2 regions of the Pseudomonas trutticola BRTCR10 genome follow, and region 1 is predicted to be linked to the other one. Evidence: predicted binding sites of a transcription regulator. Region 1 holds the regulator's gene; the other holds the start of a gene.
The links. The regulator sigma-54, encoded in region 1, starts transcription at its own class of promoters, with help from an activator protein. The targets are predictions, from matches to a motif close to ANTGGCATNNANNTTGCTNT.
Positions count from the first base shown of each region.

Region 2: a site for sigma-54 is predicted at 2,922-2,941, ahead of ACVVH8_RS08255 (flagellar hook-length control protein FliK). Genes of this name have one in related genera too.

Region 1 covers NZ_CM149552.1:1,062,365-1,070,151, reverse strand. The annotation lists gene mlaD (outer membrane lipid asymmetry maintenance protein MlaD) at 1-165, opposite strand, end outside; gene mlaE (lipid asymmetry maintenance ABC transporter permease subunit MlaE) at 165-962, opposite strand; gene ACVVH8_RS04575 (ATP-binding cassette domain-containing protein) at 962-1,771, opposite strand; gene ACVVH8_RS04570 (KpsF/GutQ family sugar-phosphate isomerase) at 2,047-3,021, shown strand; gene ACVVH8_RS04565 (KdsC family phosphatase) at 3,022-3,546, shown strand; gene lptC (LPS export ABC transporter periplasmic protein LptC) at 3,555-4,127, shown strand; gene lptA (lipopolysaccharide transport periplasmic protein LptA) at 4,114-4,659, shown strand; gene lptB (LPS export ABC transporter ATP-binding protein) at 4,659-5,384, shown strand; gene ACVVH8_RS04545 (RNA polymerase factor sigma-54) at 5,572-7,065, shown strand; gene hpf (ribosome hibernation-promoting factor, HPF/YfiA family) at 7,139-7,447, shown strand; gene ptsN (PTS IIA-like nitrogen regulatory protein PtsN) at 7,459-7,787, shown strand, end outside.
Region 2 covers NZ_CM149552.1:1,843,167-1,850,953, reverse strand. The annotation lists gene fliM (flagellar motor switch protein FliM) at 1-769, opposite strand, end outside; gene fliL (flagellar basal body-associated protein FliL) at 779-1,282, opposite strand; gene ACVVH8_RS08255 (flagellar hook-length control protein FliK) at 1,503-2,873, opposite strand; gene ACVVH8_RS08250 (Hpt domain-containing protein) at 2,980-3,327, opposite strand; gene ACVVH8_RS08245 (ATP-binding SpoIIE family protein phosphatase) at 3,359-5,065, opposite strand; gene ACVVH8_RS08240 (STAS domain-containing protein) at 5,071-5,376, opposite strand; gene ACVVH8_RS08235 (hypothetical protein) at 5,596-5,946, shown strand; gene fliJ (flagellar export protein FliJ) at 5,975-6,424, opposite strand; gene fliI (flagellar protein export ATPase FliI) at 6,431-7,787, opposite strand, start outside; gene fliH (flagellar assembly protein FliH) at 7,779-7,787, opposite strand, start outside.

The sequences.
Region 1 (7,787 bases):
TCTGACCGTCAAACCGGCAATATTGTCGAAGTAGGCATAAAGTTTATAGGTGTCGGTGGTCGAAGTCGGAGACAGGCCACTGACCCGCAAAGCAAGCAGCAACAAAGCCAGGATCCCTGCCAGCAGGAACAGGCCGACACCGATTTCCAGGGTGCGGTTTTGCATCAGAAATCTCCAAACATCAAAGCGGTCAGAATAAAGTCCAGGCCCAGCACTGCCAGCGAGGCAAACACTACGGTCTTGGTGGTGGCGCGACTGATGCCCTCGGAAGTGGGCTCACAGTCATAGCCTTGAAATACGGCGATCCAGGTCACGACGAAGGCAAACACGATACTTTTGATGACGCCGTTGAGCACGTCACTGGTGAAGTTCACGCTGTTTTGCATGTTCGCCCAGTACGAGCCTTCATACACGCCCAGCCAGTCGACAGCCACCCACGAGCCGCCCCAGATACCCACCACGCTGAAAATCATCGCCAGCACCGGCAGGGAAATGAAACCGGCCCACAGACGCGGGGCAATAATGTATTTGAGCGGGTCGACACCGATCATTTCCAGGCTGGAAAGCTGTTCGGTGGACTTCATGTTGCCGATTTCTGCGGTCAGTGCCGATCCGGCGCGCCCGGCGAACAGCAGCGCGGTCACCACCGGGCCGAGTTCACGCAACAGCGTCAGCGCAACCATCTGCCCCACTGCCTGCTCCGAACCGTAGCTCGACAGAATGCTGAAGCCCTGCAGCGCCAGCACCATGCCGATGAAAATACCGGAGACCACGATGATCACCAGCGACATCACGCCAACCGAATGCAGTTGTTTGACCAGCAAACCGAAACCGCCGCTGATCCCGCCACGCCCCAACAAGGCGTGAAACAGGAACAGCGTTGCTCGACCAAACACCGCAATGGCGTCGATCGCCGCTTCGCCGAAACGGCGCACGCGTTCTATTAATGAAATTCTGCGCATCAGCGCTTCCCCAGAAGATCTGCGCGGTAATCCGTCGCTGGAAAATGGTACGGCACCGGGCCATCGGGATTGCCGGTCATGAACTGACGAATACGCGGTTCATCCGAGTTCATCAATTCATCCGGCGTGCCCTGCCCCAGCACCTGACCATCACCCACTACATAGATGTAGTCGGCGATGCTCGCGGTTTCGGCCAGATCGTGGGACACCACGATGCTGGTGATCCCCAACGCATCGTTAAGCAGACGGATCAGTCGCACCAGCACGCCCATGGCAATCGGATCCTGACCGACGAACGGTTCGTCGTACATGAGAATCTGCGGATCGAGCGCAATCGCCCGGGCCAGCGCCACGCGGCGTTTCATGCCGCCGGACAGTTCATCGGGCATCAGCTCGATAGCGCCGCGCAGACCGACCGCCTGCAATTTCAGCAGAACGATGTCGCGGATCATTTCTTCGGGCAATTGGGTATGAACGCGCAGGGGAAAAGCGACGTTCTCGAACACATCGAGATCGGTGAACAGTGCGCCGCTCTGAAACAGCACACCCATGTGCTTGCGCGCATCGAACAGATCGCTGCGCGACAGCGCAGGCAGATTCTGACCGTTGACCCAGACTTCGCCACTGGACGGACGCAACTGTGCGCCCATCAACCGTAACAGCGTGGTCTTGCCACACCCGGAAGGCCCCATGATGCCGGTGACCTTGCCGCGCGGGATGCGAATATCGACGTTATTGAAAATGCTGCGCGCACCGCGCTTGAAGGAGACTCCCTTCAGCTCGACCGCGTAGGCGTTATCGGCACTCATCTAAACTCCTTGCGATGCAGCCTCTCACTCGGACGCCTGGCTTTACTTAAAAAGCACGTACATCCCGGGCAGGCCGAACTGGCGGCGAACTATATCACTGCAAAGGCCAAGCGCCCAAGGCTTGTACCGGCCCGTGTTCGGCGATATGACAGGTCTGGCGGCTGTTTCCCCGGGTTTTGGTAACGAGTAATGACAAAGCACGACGAACTTGCGTGAGGCTTTCCAACATAACCGCTATAATCGCCGCCTTTTCATCGGGCTATACGATTTCTGACATGAGCCAATCCAGCGACCTGATCCAATCGGCACAACGCACCATCCGCCTCGAAGTGGAAGCCGTACAAGGCTTGTTGCCCCATATCGACGCCGATTTCGTACGCGCTTGCGAGATGATTCTGGCCAGCAAGGGCCGTGTTGTGGTGGTCGGCATGGGCAAATCCGGGCACGTCGGCAACAAGATCGCCGCGACGCTGGCCAGCACCGGCACCCCGGCATTTTTCGTACACCCGGCCGAAGCCAGTCATGGCGACATGGGCATGATCACTCGCGATGACGTGATCCTCGCGCTGTCGAACTCCGGCTCGACCAACGAAATCGTCACCCTGCTGCCGCTGATCAAGCGTCTGGGCATCCAGTTGATCAGCGTGACCGGCAACCCGGCCTCGCCACTGGCCAAGGCCGCTGAAGTCAACCTGAACGTGCACGTCGAGCATGAAGCCTGCCCGCTGAACCTGGCCCCGACCTCGTCCACCACTGCCGCACTGGTCATGGGCGATGCCTTGGCTGTGGCATTGCTGGAAGCCCGCGGTTTCACCGCCGAAGACTTCGCCTTCTCCCACCCGGGTGGCGCCCTCGGCCGTCGACTGTTGCTGAAAGTCGAAAACGTCATGCACGCCGGGCAGGAATTGCCGCAGGTGCAGCGCGGGACGCTGCTCAAGGACGCGCTGATGGAAATGACCCGCAAGGGTCTTGGCATGACCGTAATCCTTGAAGCCGACGGCAAACTGGCCGGGATCTTCACCGACGGCGATTTGCGCCGCACCCTGGATCGCAGCATAGACATTCGCAGTGCCACCATCGATCAGGTCATGACCGCCCACGGCAAGACCGCCCGGCCGGAGATGCTCGCCGCCGAAGCCCTGAAAATCATGGAAGACCACCGAATCAACGCACTGGTCGTTGTCGATGAGGAAGATCGCCCGGTTGGCGCCTTCAACCTCTCCGATCTGCTGCGCGCAGGAGTGATGTAAATGAGCACCGATCTGCTGCAACGCGGCAAAGCCATCAAACTGGCAGTTTTCGATGTCGACGGCGTCCTCACTGACGGACGTCTGTATTTCCTTGAAGACGGCAGTGAATTCAAGACCTTCAACACCCTTGATGGTCAAGGCATCAAAATGCTGATGAACGCTGGCGTACAGACCGCCATCATCAGCGGTCGCAAAACCCCCGTGGTCGAGCGCCGGGCGAAAAACCTGGGCATCCCGCACCTGTTTCAGGGGCGCGAAGACAAATTGGTGGTTCTGGACGGTCTACTTGAACAACTGGGCCTAAGCTATGAACAGGTCGCCTACCTCGGTGACGATCTGCCCGACCTGCCGGTGATTCGCCGGGTGGGACTGGGCATGGCCGTTGCCAACGCTGCCGATTTCGTCCGCGAACACGCTCATGGCGTGACCCGGGCCCGTGGCGGCGAAGGTGCCGCCCGTGAATTCTGCGAATTGATCCTGCGCGCCCAGGGCCGCCTCGATGCGGCCAACGCCGCGTACCTGTGAGCCAAACCATGTTTAGCAAAAAATTTCGCAACTTCCTGCTGTTCGGCTGCATCGCGGCGATATTCGCTGCGGTAGGCTACTGGAACATCAGCCCGGAACGCTTCCTCGACAAGCCTCCGGTGACGTCCGTCGACACCCCTATCGACTGGTATGCAACCAATACGCATACCCTGCAATATCTGCCGGACGGCAAAGTGCAGTATGAAATGACTTCCGACAAGGCCGAGCACGTCAAGGCGACCGACATCACGCTGGTCACCAAGCCTGACCTGAACATGTACCGCGGAACGGAGTTTCCGTGGCATGTGACCAGTGAACGCGGCGAAGTGAATTCGGGCGGCACCCAGGTCGAATTGATCGATTCGGTACGCATCAAGCGCACCGATGAGCAAAATCGCGATCTGCTGGTTACCTCCACGCGTATGACCGTGTTCCCGCAGGAACAATATGCGCAGACCGAGCAACCCGTTAGAATCGACGGCGCTGGCGGTGTATCGACTGGCGTGGGAATGAAAGCGTATCTGAAGGAAAGCAGGATACACCTGCTATCGAACGTAAGAGGACAGTATGAGGCTCGTTAAAACCCTCCCTATTTTGCTCAGTCTGGGCGCAGCACTGGGAAGCGTGAGCGCCTGGGCTCTGCCGAACGATCAGCAACAGCCGATCCGCATCCAGGCCGACGACGCCCAACTGGACGACAAGAATGGCATTGCCACTTATAAAGGCGACGTCATCATCACTCAGGGCTCGATGAAGGTTACGGGCAACACCGTGACCATTACTCGCACGCCGGCCGGTGACATCGACGTGGTGACCTCGGTGGGCAACCTCGCCTACTTCGAACAACTGCAGACCGCTGGCGACACCAAGCCTGTTCAGGGCTGGGGCGTGACGATTCAGTACCACGCCGCGCAAAACCGCGTTGTGCTGATCGACAAGGCCAAGGTTGTCGACAAGGACAACAACACGACTCAAGGCGAGAAAATCGTCTATGACACCGTGAAGAAACTGGCCAGCGCCGGTCGCGCTACCGGCAGCAAGGTCACCGAAGCGCGTCCGCGCATCGACATGGTGATCCAGCCGAAGAAGAAAACCGACGAGAAAACCCAGTAATGGCAACTCTGAAAGCTCAGCACCTGGCCAAGGCCTATAAAAGCCGCCAGGTCGTGCGTGACGTCAGCCTGTCGATCGACAGCGGCCAGATCGTCGGCCTGCTCGGCCCGAACGGCGCCGGCAAGACCACCTGCTTCTACATGATCGTCGGCCTGGTCCAGGCCGATCAGGGTCGTGTGCTGATCGACGATCTGGACGTCAGCCACCAGCCAATGCATGGCCGCGCCAAGGCCGGTATCGGCTATCTGCCGCAAGAAGCATCGATCTTCCGCAAACTGTCGGTGGCCGACAACATCATGGCCATCCTCGAGACCCGTCAGGAGCTCGACAAGGCCGGCCGTCGCAAGGAGCTGGAAAGCCTGCTGCAGGAATTCCATATCAGCCACATCCGCGACAACCTCGGCATGAGCCTGTCGGGTGGTGAGCGCCGCCGGGTGGAAATCGCCCGCGCACTGGCAACCGCACCGAAATTCATCCTGCTCGACGAACCGTTCGCCGGTGTCGACCCGATTTCGGTCGGCGACATCAAGCAGATCATCCACCATCTCAAGGCCAAGGGCATCGGTGTACTGATCACCGACCACAACGTGCGTGAGACGCTGGACATCTGCGAAACCGCCTACATCGTCAACGACGGTCAACTGATCGCCGAAGGTGACTCCGCGACCATCCTCGCCAACGATCTGGTGAAGGAAGTGTATCTGGGCCACGAATTCCGCCTCTAAGCGAATAGTGCCCGGTGAGCCGCCCCGGGTGCTGTATCGATTCAAGCTGAATTTAATCCGCTTTAATTGTTACAGCGCTCTAGGCAAACACTTCAGTTTCAGGCATATAATTTGCTTAAGTTTGGCGCTCCGGCGCCCTGTAGTGGATGGCGCATAGCGCCGGCGAATAAGGTGTTAAGCCCCTGCCATGAAACCATCGCTAGTCTTGAGAATGGGCCAGCAGCTGACGATGACACCGCAGCTGCAACAGGCCATCCGCCTGCTCCAATTGTCGACCCTGGATCTGCAACAGGAAATCCAGGAGGCCCTGGAATCCAATCCGATGCTCGAACGCCAGGAAGAAGGCGACGACTTCGACAACTCCGACCCCTTGGCCGACAACGCCGAACAGAAGCCCAACACCGAGATCCAGGAACCTTCCTATCAGGAAACCGCCCCGACGGTGGATAACCTCGAGGACGGCGACTGGAGCGAGCGCATCCCCAACGAGCTTCCGGTCGATACGGCCTGGGAAGACGTCTACCAGACCAGTGCCAGCAGCCTGCCAACCAGCGACGACGACGAGTGGGATTTCACCACCCGCACCTCTGCTGGCGAAAGCCTGCAAAGCCACCTGCTGTGGCAATTGAACCTGGCACCGATGTCCGACACCGATCGCCTGATCGCCGTGACCCTGATCGATTGCATCAACAATCAGGGCTACCTGGACGAAACCCTCGAGGAGATTCTCGAAGCATTCGACCCGGAACTGGACATCGAACTGGACGAGATCGAAGCCGTCCTGCACCGCATCCAGCAATTCGAACCGGCAGGCATTGGCGCCCGCAACCTCAGTGAATGCCTGCTGCTGCAATTACGCCAGCTCTCGGCCAAGACACCTTGGCTGGCTGAAGCCAAACGCTTGGTCACCGATTACATCGACCTGCTCGGCAGCCGCGACTACAGCCAGTTGATGCGCCGCATGAAGCTCAAGGAAGACGAGCTGCGTCAGGTCATCGAACTGGTGCAGAGCCTCAACCCGCGTCCAGGCTCGCAGATTGAATCCACTGAAGCCGAGTACGTCGTCCCGGACGTCATCGTGCGCAAGGACAACGAGCGCTGGCTGGTCGAGCTGAACCAGGAATCCGTGCCACGCCTGCGGGTCAACGCCCAGTACGCCGGATTCGTGCGTCGCGCCGATACCAGCGCCGACAACACCTTCATGCGCAATCAGTTGCAGGAGGCTCGCTGGTTCATCAAAAGCCTGCAAAGCCGCAACGAAACCCTGATGAAAGTGGCCACCCAGATCGTCGAGCATCAGCGCGGCTTCCTGGAATACGGCGACGAAGCCATGAAGCCGCTGGTCCTGCATGACATCGCCGAAGCGGTCGGCATGCATGAATCGACGATTTCCCGGGTGACCACACAGAAATTCATGCATACCCCGCGCGGTATTTATGAACTGAAATACTTTTTCTCCAGCCACGTCAGCACCTCCGAAGGCGGTGAATGCTCGTCCACGGCGATCCGCGCGATCATCAAAAAACTGGTTGCGGCGGAAAATCAGAAAAAGCCGTTGAGTGACAGCAAGATCGCTGGTTTACTGGAGGCACAAGGCATTCAGGTGGCTCGCCGCACCGTCGCCAAGTACCGCGAGTCCTTAGGGATCGCGCCTTCGAGCGAACGCAAGCGGTTGATGTAAGCCACGTTACAGCGTTCCAGTGGCAGGCTATCCAGCCTGCCGCTTTATGCACTGGCAACGAAGGAGAAGCTGTATGCAAGTCAACATCAGTGGACACCAACTGGAAGTGACCCAACCTCTGCGTTCCTACATCGAGGAAAAACTCCAACGACTGGAACGACATTTCGACAAGATCACCAACGTGCAAGTCACGATGTGCGTCGAAAAGCTGAAGCAGAAAATCGAAGCCACCTTGCATATACCCGGCAGCGAAGTGGTCGCCAATGCGGAACATACCGATATGTACGCGGCGATCGACGCCTTGACCGACAAGCTGGATAAACAACTCAAAAAGCATAAGGAAAAGACCCAGAGCCTGCTCCAGGGCGCCACCGGTCGATAACCCCCCATTCCATGATCCGACTTGAAAGTATCCTGACCCCCGGCCGTTCCCTGGTGAACGTGCCGGGCGGCAGTAAAAAGAAAGCCCTCGAACAAATTGCCAACCTGATCGCCCGCGAAGTGCCGGATCTGGAGATGCAAGATGTCTTCGAGGCCCTGATCGCCCGTGAGAAACTCGGCTCTACCGGTTTCGGCAACGGCATCGCCATTCCTCACTGCCGCCTCAAGGGTTGCCAGTCGCCAATCAGCGCCTTGATGCACCTTGAAGCCCCTATCGATTTCGATGCCATCGACGGCGCCCCGGTTGACCTGCTGTTCGTTCTGCTGGTCCCGGAAGCGGC
Region 2 (7,787 bases), 780 kb from region 1:
CGTCGACATCGAGCACGTCCTGGCGCAGGGCATTGACCCAGCGCTCGTCCTGATCGTCGAGGTCCGACTGGAAACCGGCGTCGAGCATTTCGCGCACCGGCTCGATCATCGAGTACGGCATGGTCACGTGCAGGTCGCCGCCACCGCCATCGAGTTCGATATGGAAGGTGGAAACCACGATCGCTTCGCTCGGGCCGACGATGTTGGCCATGGCCGGGTTCACTTCCGAGTTGATGTACTCGAAATTGACTTCCATGATCGCCTGCCAGGCTTCTTTCAGATCGACGAAGGCCTGCTCCAGCACCATGCGCACCACGCGCAATTCGGTCGGGGTGAATTCACGCCCTTCGATCTTCGCGTGACGACCGTCACCGCCGAAGAAGTTGTCCACCAGTTTGAACACCAGTTTGGCGTCGAGGATGAACAGCGCGGTGCCGCGCAGGGGTTTGATCTTGACCAGGTTGAGGCTGGTCGGCACGTACAGCGAGTGTACGTATTCGCCAAACTTCATCACCTGTACGCCACCGACGGCAACGTCCGCCGAGCGGCGCAGCATGTTGAACATGCTGATGCGGGTGTAACGGGCAAAACGCTCGTTGATCATCTCCAGAGTCGGCATGCGTCCACGGACGATGCGATCCTGGCTGGTCAGGTCGTAGCTTTTGACACTGCCGGGTTCGGCAGCGTTATCGGTCTGTACCAGACCATCGTCGACGCCATGCAACAGCGCATCGATTTCATCCTGGGACAGCAGATCCTGCACGGCCATGTCGTGTTCCTACTGCAGTACGAAATTAGTGAAAAGCAACTGTTCGATCACCACTTTGCCCAGCTCTTTCTGCGCCACTTCCTGCACGCTCGCTGTGGCCTTCTGGCGCAACATCTCCTGGCCGACCGGCGTCGCCAAAGTGGCGAAATCCTGACCGGAGAAGAGCATCACCAGGTTGTTGCGGATCACCGGCATGTGCACTTTCAGCGCTTCCAGATCGGCCTGGTTACGCGCCAGCATGGTGATGCTCACCTGCATGTAGCGCTGACGGCCGTTCTGGTTGTAGTTGGCGACAAAGGCCGGCGCCATCGGCTCGAAAATCGCCGGCTGCTTGCCGACGGGCGCTGCATCTGCGGCCTCGGCAGGCTTGCTTTGGGCGCTGTGCATGAAGAACCAGGTCGCCCCCACGGACGCGCCAATGGCCAGCAGCAACGCCAGCACGATCACGATGATCAGCTTGAGTTTGCCTTTGGTTGCTGGGTCTTTCACTGCTGCTGTTTCGCTCTTCGCCATGCCAATAATCCGTCACTAATCGGGTTTTCACAGTCGCACGGCAAGGCAAGAGCAAGTGTTATGCCAGAAGTGTCGGAGGGATTGACGAGAGGGATGTATCGACTGATGCAAGACCCTGTGGGAGCTGGCTTGCCAGCGATAGCGATTTGTCTGACACATTGATTTCGAATGTGCCGCCGCCATCGCTGGCAAGCCAGCTCCCACAGGGTACAGCGGTGTGTCAGGCGTAATAGTCGACCGCGCTGGTGCCGATCACGCTGGTGGTTTGCGCGGCTGCTTCAGCAATAGCGGCGGGTGCCAGCTCTTCATCCGCCGAATCCAGACGACCACCGGTAGCGCTGGTGCGCCCACTCTGGCCCTGCTGCGCCTGCTCCTGACCTTGCTGCCCCTGCCAGCCGCGACTCTGGTCGGACACATTGACGTCGACCTGGCCCATGCTCTGCTGGTTGAACATCTCACGCAACCGGTGCATCTGCCCGTCGAGCGCTTCACGCACACTCGGGTGCGCGCTCATGAACGTCACCTGAGTCTGCTGGTCGGGGACCATGTTCACGCGGATATCCAGACGCCCCAGCTCGGCCGGCTGCAACTGAATGTCCGCCGCCTTCAGATTGGCGCTCGACAGATACATGACGCGGTTGACCACTTCTTCGGTCCAGCCGCTTTGATGCATGGCGATCGGCTGATTGACCGGTACTGCGTTCGCAGTTTTCGGCGTGGCAGCCTGAGTCAGTGCCGCCAAGCGGTTGGCGAAGTCATCGACGCGGGTGTCGCTGGTGGCGGTTTTCAGGTCTTTCAGGCCGTCATCGATCAGCCCGCTGAAAGCCTTCTCGCCGCCCTGACTGGTGCTGTCCTTGTCGGACTGCACATCAAGCATGCTGGCCATGCCGGCGGCAAAGTTCTGCGCCGAGGTCAATTCGCCGTCAGCCTGAGTCTGCGCGGGCGCCGCTTTCGGTTGTGCCTGGCTGGCGGCGGAGATATGTCCACCCTGCTCCATCGCCATGCGCACGGCCGGCAAGGCATCGAGAGGGTCGGCCGAAGGATCGAAATCGCTGTCGGTGCTCGCCGCCGGATCCTTGACCACACCTGGCAATTGGGACACGGCCGGAGTTTCGGTTTTCGCCGGGGTGGCCGCTTCGACAACCGGGACCGGCACGACGGGTGCCGTCACTGCCGGCTGCACGACGGCGGCCAACGCAGGATCCAGCGTCGGATCGACTGGAGTGGCATCGGCTACCGGAGTCTGGTTGGTATCCGCGGATTCGTCGCTGCTGACGACCTTGTCGTCGGCCGCCACCGGTTTGTCGGCAGGCAAGGCATTGCCGCTATCGGCAACCGCCGGCTTCGCAGGGGCAGATTGATCCTTGCTGACGTCCTTCTTGCCGCCGGTGTCAGCGACCTTGTCGCGCGCCGATTTCAGCGGGGCGTCAACCGTGACGGCAGGCTTGCTCGAGTCCTGACTGGCAAACACCTGAGCGAAGCTTGAGGCCTTGTCCCCGGCGTCTGCGGCCACTGCCGACGGTTTGGCAGAGGCGGCTTGCGCCTTGGCCTGGGCGGCGTTCTGAAGAAGAATGTTGGGGGTCGCAGGCATGAAACGGTCTCCGCTGCACTGGGATCGTAGGTACAGTTGCGGGAGATGAATGCAAGTGCCGGGCCAGTTTTGTCCGACGCTTTGGAAAAGCGCCGGACGGCTCGTTTTATTGGGTTAGCGCGTCCTGGCGTTCATGCTCATATTCAGGCCGCACCTGAGCGAATTCGCTACTGATCTCGGCGACCAGTTTGGCGATTTGTGCAGGGCTTTTGTCTTTGGCGTCCGACTCAAGCCTCTGACAAAGCTCGGCCAGTCGAACCGCGCCCATGTTGCCGGCGCTGCCCTTGAAGCTATGAGCCACTTCGGACAAGACCTTGGCATCGGCAGTCTCGCGCAGCTCAAGCAGGCGGTTTTCCGAATCCGCCAGAAAGGTATCCAGCAATTCGGGATAACCATCCTCCATGACTTCGCGCAGTACGCTGAGCACCTCGCGATCAATATGTTTATCAGTCACTTGCTCACTCCTTGATCAAGAATTGCGCCGATTATGCCTCAATCTCCCAGAAAAACTCCACGTGGGCACTACGACCTTCGTCCGACCAACTCGCGTTGCGCCCCAATTGCCGGACCAGACTGACACCGCGTCCCGACAGACGGACACCGTCCAGGGGCCGATCCATGACCCTTGCGACATCGAAACCCTTACCGCTGTCGTCGACACGGATAAGCAGACACCCGCCCTTGCCTTGCGGCTTCACCTGCAAATGCACACGCACAAAGCCATCCTGCAAACTCTCCAGACGCACGTTGCGCTGCTCATAGTAGCGGGCGAATCCCGAGGCATCGCGCTTGAGGCTGGAGTCCAGACCCAACACCCCGTGCTCCAGTGCATTGGAATACAACTCGGCGAGCACGCTGTATAGCGCGCCGCTTTGCGCCCGTAGCCCATGCACCTCCTGGAGCAACTGCAACAGGTACGGCAACGGATTGAAACGCTTTAACGTGGCGCCACGAAATTCGAAACTCGCCGACCAGTCCAGCGGACACGACTGACCGCTGTCGGAGTACACCGGCACCGCAGGGTGCACCTGCTCAGGCTCAAGCAGGCTGACCTCGACCATACTCACATCGTCGCGAGCCTCACCGCGAAAATCGCGCAGCGCCTGCTCGATCTCGTCGAACAGTCGATCTGGCTCGCGATTGCTGGCGAACACTCGCTGCAAACGCTCGACGCCGAACAACTGATCACTGGCGTTACTGGTGTCGATCACCCCGTCGGACAACAGGAAGACCCGATCACCGACGGCCATCGGATGCACCTGCGTGCAGTCATCGAACGCCTGCGGGCTCAATACCCCCAACGGCAAATGTCGCGCAGCCAGAGGCTCGCGCTCGCCGCTGGCAATCCGGTGCAGATAGCCGTCCGGCATGCCACCGTTCCAGACTTCGACCGAACGCCTTTGAGAACTCAGGCACAGCAGCGTCGCACAACAGAACATGTCCACCGGCAGGATGCGCTTGAGCTTGGCGTTCATCTCGCGCAGGGTTTCCGCCAAGCCGTAGCCCTTGGCCGTCATGCCGTAAAACACTTCGGCCAACGGCATCGCACCGACGGCGGCCGGCAAGCCATGGCCGGTGAAATCACCCAGCAACACATGCATGTCGCCCGCCGGCGTATACGCCGCCAGCAATAGGTCGCCATTGAACAGCGCATAGGGTGATTGCAGATAACGAATATTCGGCGCACTCAGGCAACCGGAGTGCGCGACCTTGTCAAACACGGCTTTTGCGACCCGTTGCTCGTTGAGCAGGTAATCGTGATGTTTGGCGATCAGGTCGCGCTGCTGCAGCACCGTGGCTTGCAAGCGGCGCAAGCGGTCCATCGCCTTGATTTTGGCGGCAAGAATCACCTGGTTGTAGGGCTTCGCCAGAAAGTCGTCACCACCGGCCTCCAGACAGCGGGCCAACGCCTCACTTTCGGTGAGCGAAGTCAGGAAGATGATCGGCACCAGGGTTTCCCCGGCCAGCGCCTTGATCTGCCGCGCAGCCTCGAAACCGTCCATCACCGGCATCATCGCGTCCATCAGGACAAGATGCGGTTGCTGCCGGCGGAAGATCTCGACAGCATCGGCACCATTGGCCGCCGTCAGCACCTCATGGCCCTGACGGCGAACGATGGTCGACAACAGCAACCGGTCGGCGGCGCTGTCTTCGGCGATCAGAATTGTCAGCGGCTCGGAATCAGCCTGCATTGCGCTTATGCCACGTCGAAGATTTGTTCGAAATTTGAAATCGCAAGAATCTTGCGAACATCGGCATTGGCGTGGGTCAGCGTGATTTCGGCACTCTCACCGCCGGCATGATCGCGCAGCAGCAACAACATCCCGAGCGCCGAACTGTCGAGGTAAGTGGCGTCTTTCAGATCCACTTCAAAGGATTCGGGTTTCGGCTGCAGATTCTCGTAGGACTCTCGAAATTCCTGATGCTTGGCGAAATCGAATCGACCCTTGACTAAAATCGTCAGTTTTTGACCATCCGGGGATAATTCTGTAACGACTGACATTGACTGGCTTCCTTGTCATGAACAACCTTGTACAAGGTTTAGCACCAGATCCAAGCACGAGCAACTTAGAAATGGCTTGATATGCGAGCACCTGCTTCGCTGCGTGGTTCGAAAACCGTTCGTCGCTACTGTCAGATCTGACAGTAGCGTCAGATCCAGCTACATCATTCAATTGTGGAGCAGCAAGATCGCTGCATACAAAACCACAGGATCGCAATCATGAACAATGCACTCGCGAATTTTACCGCCCCCCATCTGCATGGCACCAGCTCGCCCATTATCGTCAGCAGAGCTGAGTTTGAGAGCGGTAAAGCAGCGCTTATGGCGTGGTGTGCCGCAGACCTGAATGATCAGGTCACTTTCGTGCTGAATACGGACGACGGAAAATCGTACGAAAAAATCGTCAACGTGAGCCCGGGTGGTGCGAGCAGTGGGAAAGTTGGCTCAAAATTTAATAGCGCAGATGATTGGCAGCTAATCGGTCAGCAGGTAACAACATACTTCACTGTTAGTCGCAATTCAGTACCCTTGGGCCGATCGGAAACGTTCAGGTTTCAAGTCTTAAAATAATGAGCTCATAAGTCACGCCGCGCCAAGATCAAAAAACATCCCGCCGCGGCAAGCGCTGGGACAACTCATCGAGCAGCTTCTGCTCGCGTTTGTCTTCAAGGCGTTGCGCCTCTTCGCGATAGCGCTGCACCAGTTTGCGCAGGCCCTCGACCTTGGCGAAGGCCTGTTGCCATTCCTCACGAGCCTTGTCGAGCTTGTTCTGGTGCCAGACCAGGCTCTGCCGCTGCTGGTCAACGGCGGTGTCGAGTTGCGCCAGAAAGCCCTGGAAGCCGAGCAGCCATTGCCCACTGACGCCAGTGCTGCCGCGCACGATCCATTGCTGCGAGTAATCCAGACGGAAGGCGTGCAGGTCGGCGAGTTTGCTTTCGGCGACCTTCACCTGGCCCTGAAAATAACCCAGGCGCTGCACGGCGGTTTTCTCGGCCTGTTCGGCCATGTCCACCACCGGAGCGAGACGCGCGGCTCGGCTGACGGCCATGGCCGGTTACCCGCCCGCCGCAGGGGCGAACAGGGTCTCGAGATAGGACTGGCTTTCGCCCATGTTGATTTTGTCGTTGAGGCCCTGACGCTGGTACCTGACCAATTGCGGTTGCAGGGAAATCGCAAGATCGGTCTCGCGATCGCCACCAGCGACGTACGCACCGACGCTGATGAGGTCGCGACTCTGCTGATAGCGCGACCACAATTGCTTGAAATACTGCGCGCGCTGCATATGTTCCGCCGAGACCACCGCCGGCATCACCCGGCTGATCGAGGCTTCGATATCGATGGCCGGGTAGTGCCCTTCCTCTGCCAGACGCCGCGACAGCACGATGTGGCCATCAAGTACGCCCCGCGCCGAGTCGGCAATCGGGTCCTGTTGGTCATCGCCCTCGGACAGTACCGTGTAGAACGCGGTGATCGAACCCCCGCCCTTCTCGGCATTACCGGCACGCTCCACCAATTTCGGCAGTTTGGCGAACACCGAGGGCGGATAACCCTTGGTCGCTGGCGGCTCGCCGATGGCCAAAGCGATTTCCCGCTGCGCCTGGGCGAAACGGGTCAGCGAATCCATCAGCAACAGGACGTTCTTGCCCTTGTCGCGGAAATACTCGGCAATCCGCGTGCAGTACATCGCCGCGCGCAAACGCATCAGCGGCGCATCGTCCGCCGGCGAGGCCACCACCACCGAACGCTTGAGGCCTTCTTCACCGAGGATGTGCTCGATGAATTCTTTAACTTCGCGACCCCGCTCACCGATCAGACCGACGACGATAATGTCGGCCTCGGTGAAGCGGGTCATCATGCCCAGCAATACCGATTTACCGACACCAGTACCGGCGAACAGACCCAGACGCTGACCACGGCCCACCGTCAACAAACCGTTGATGCAACGGATGCCGACGTCCAGCGGTACGCTGATCGGGTCGCGGTTGAGCGGGTTGATCGTCGGGCCATCCATCGGCACCCAGTCTTCGGCTTTCATGCCACCCTTGCCGTCCAACGCACGACCGGCGCCATCGAGCACACGGCCGAGCATGCTCATGCCCATCGGCAGTCGACCGGTTTCAGCCAACGGCACCACGCGGGCACCGGGAGCGATACCGGCGACGCTGCCGACCGGCATCAGAAAGACTTTGCTACCGGAGAATCCCATGACTTCCGCTTCCACCTGGGACGGGTGATAGCTGTCGTCATTGATTACCAGGCAGCGCGTGCCCATGGCTGCGCGCAAGCCTTCGGCTTCCAGCGTGAGACCAACCATGCGCAACAGGCGACCTTCGAGAATCGGCGCGCCAGCAATTTCAGTGGCTTCGGCATAGGTGCTGAGGCGCTTGGCGAAACTGGTGCGTTCAAGGCGC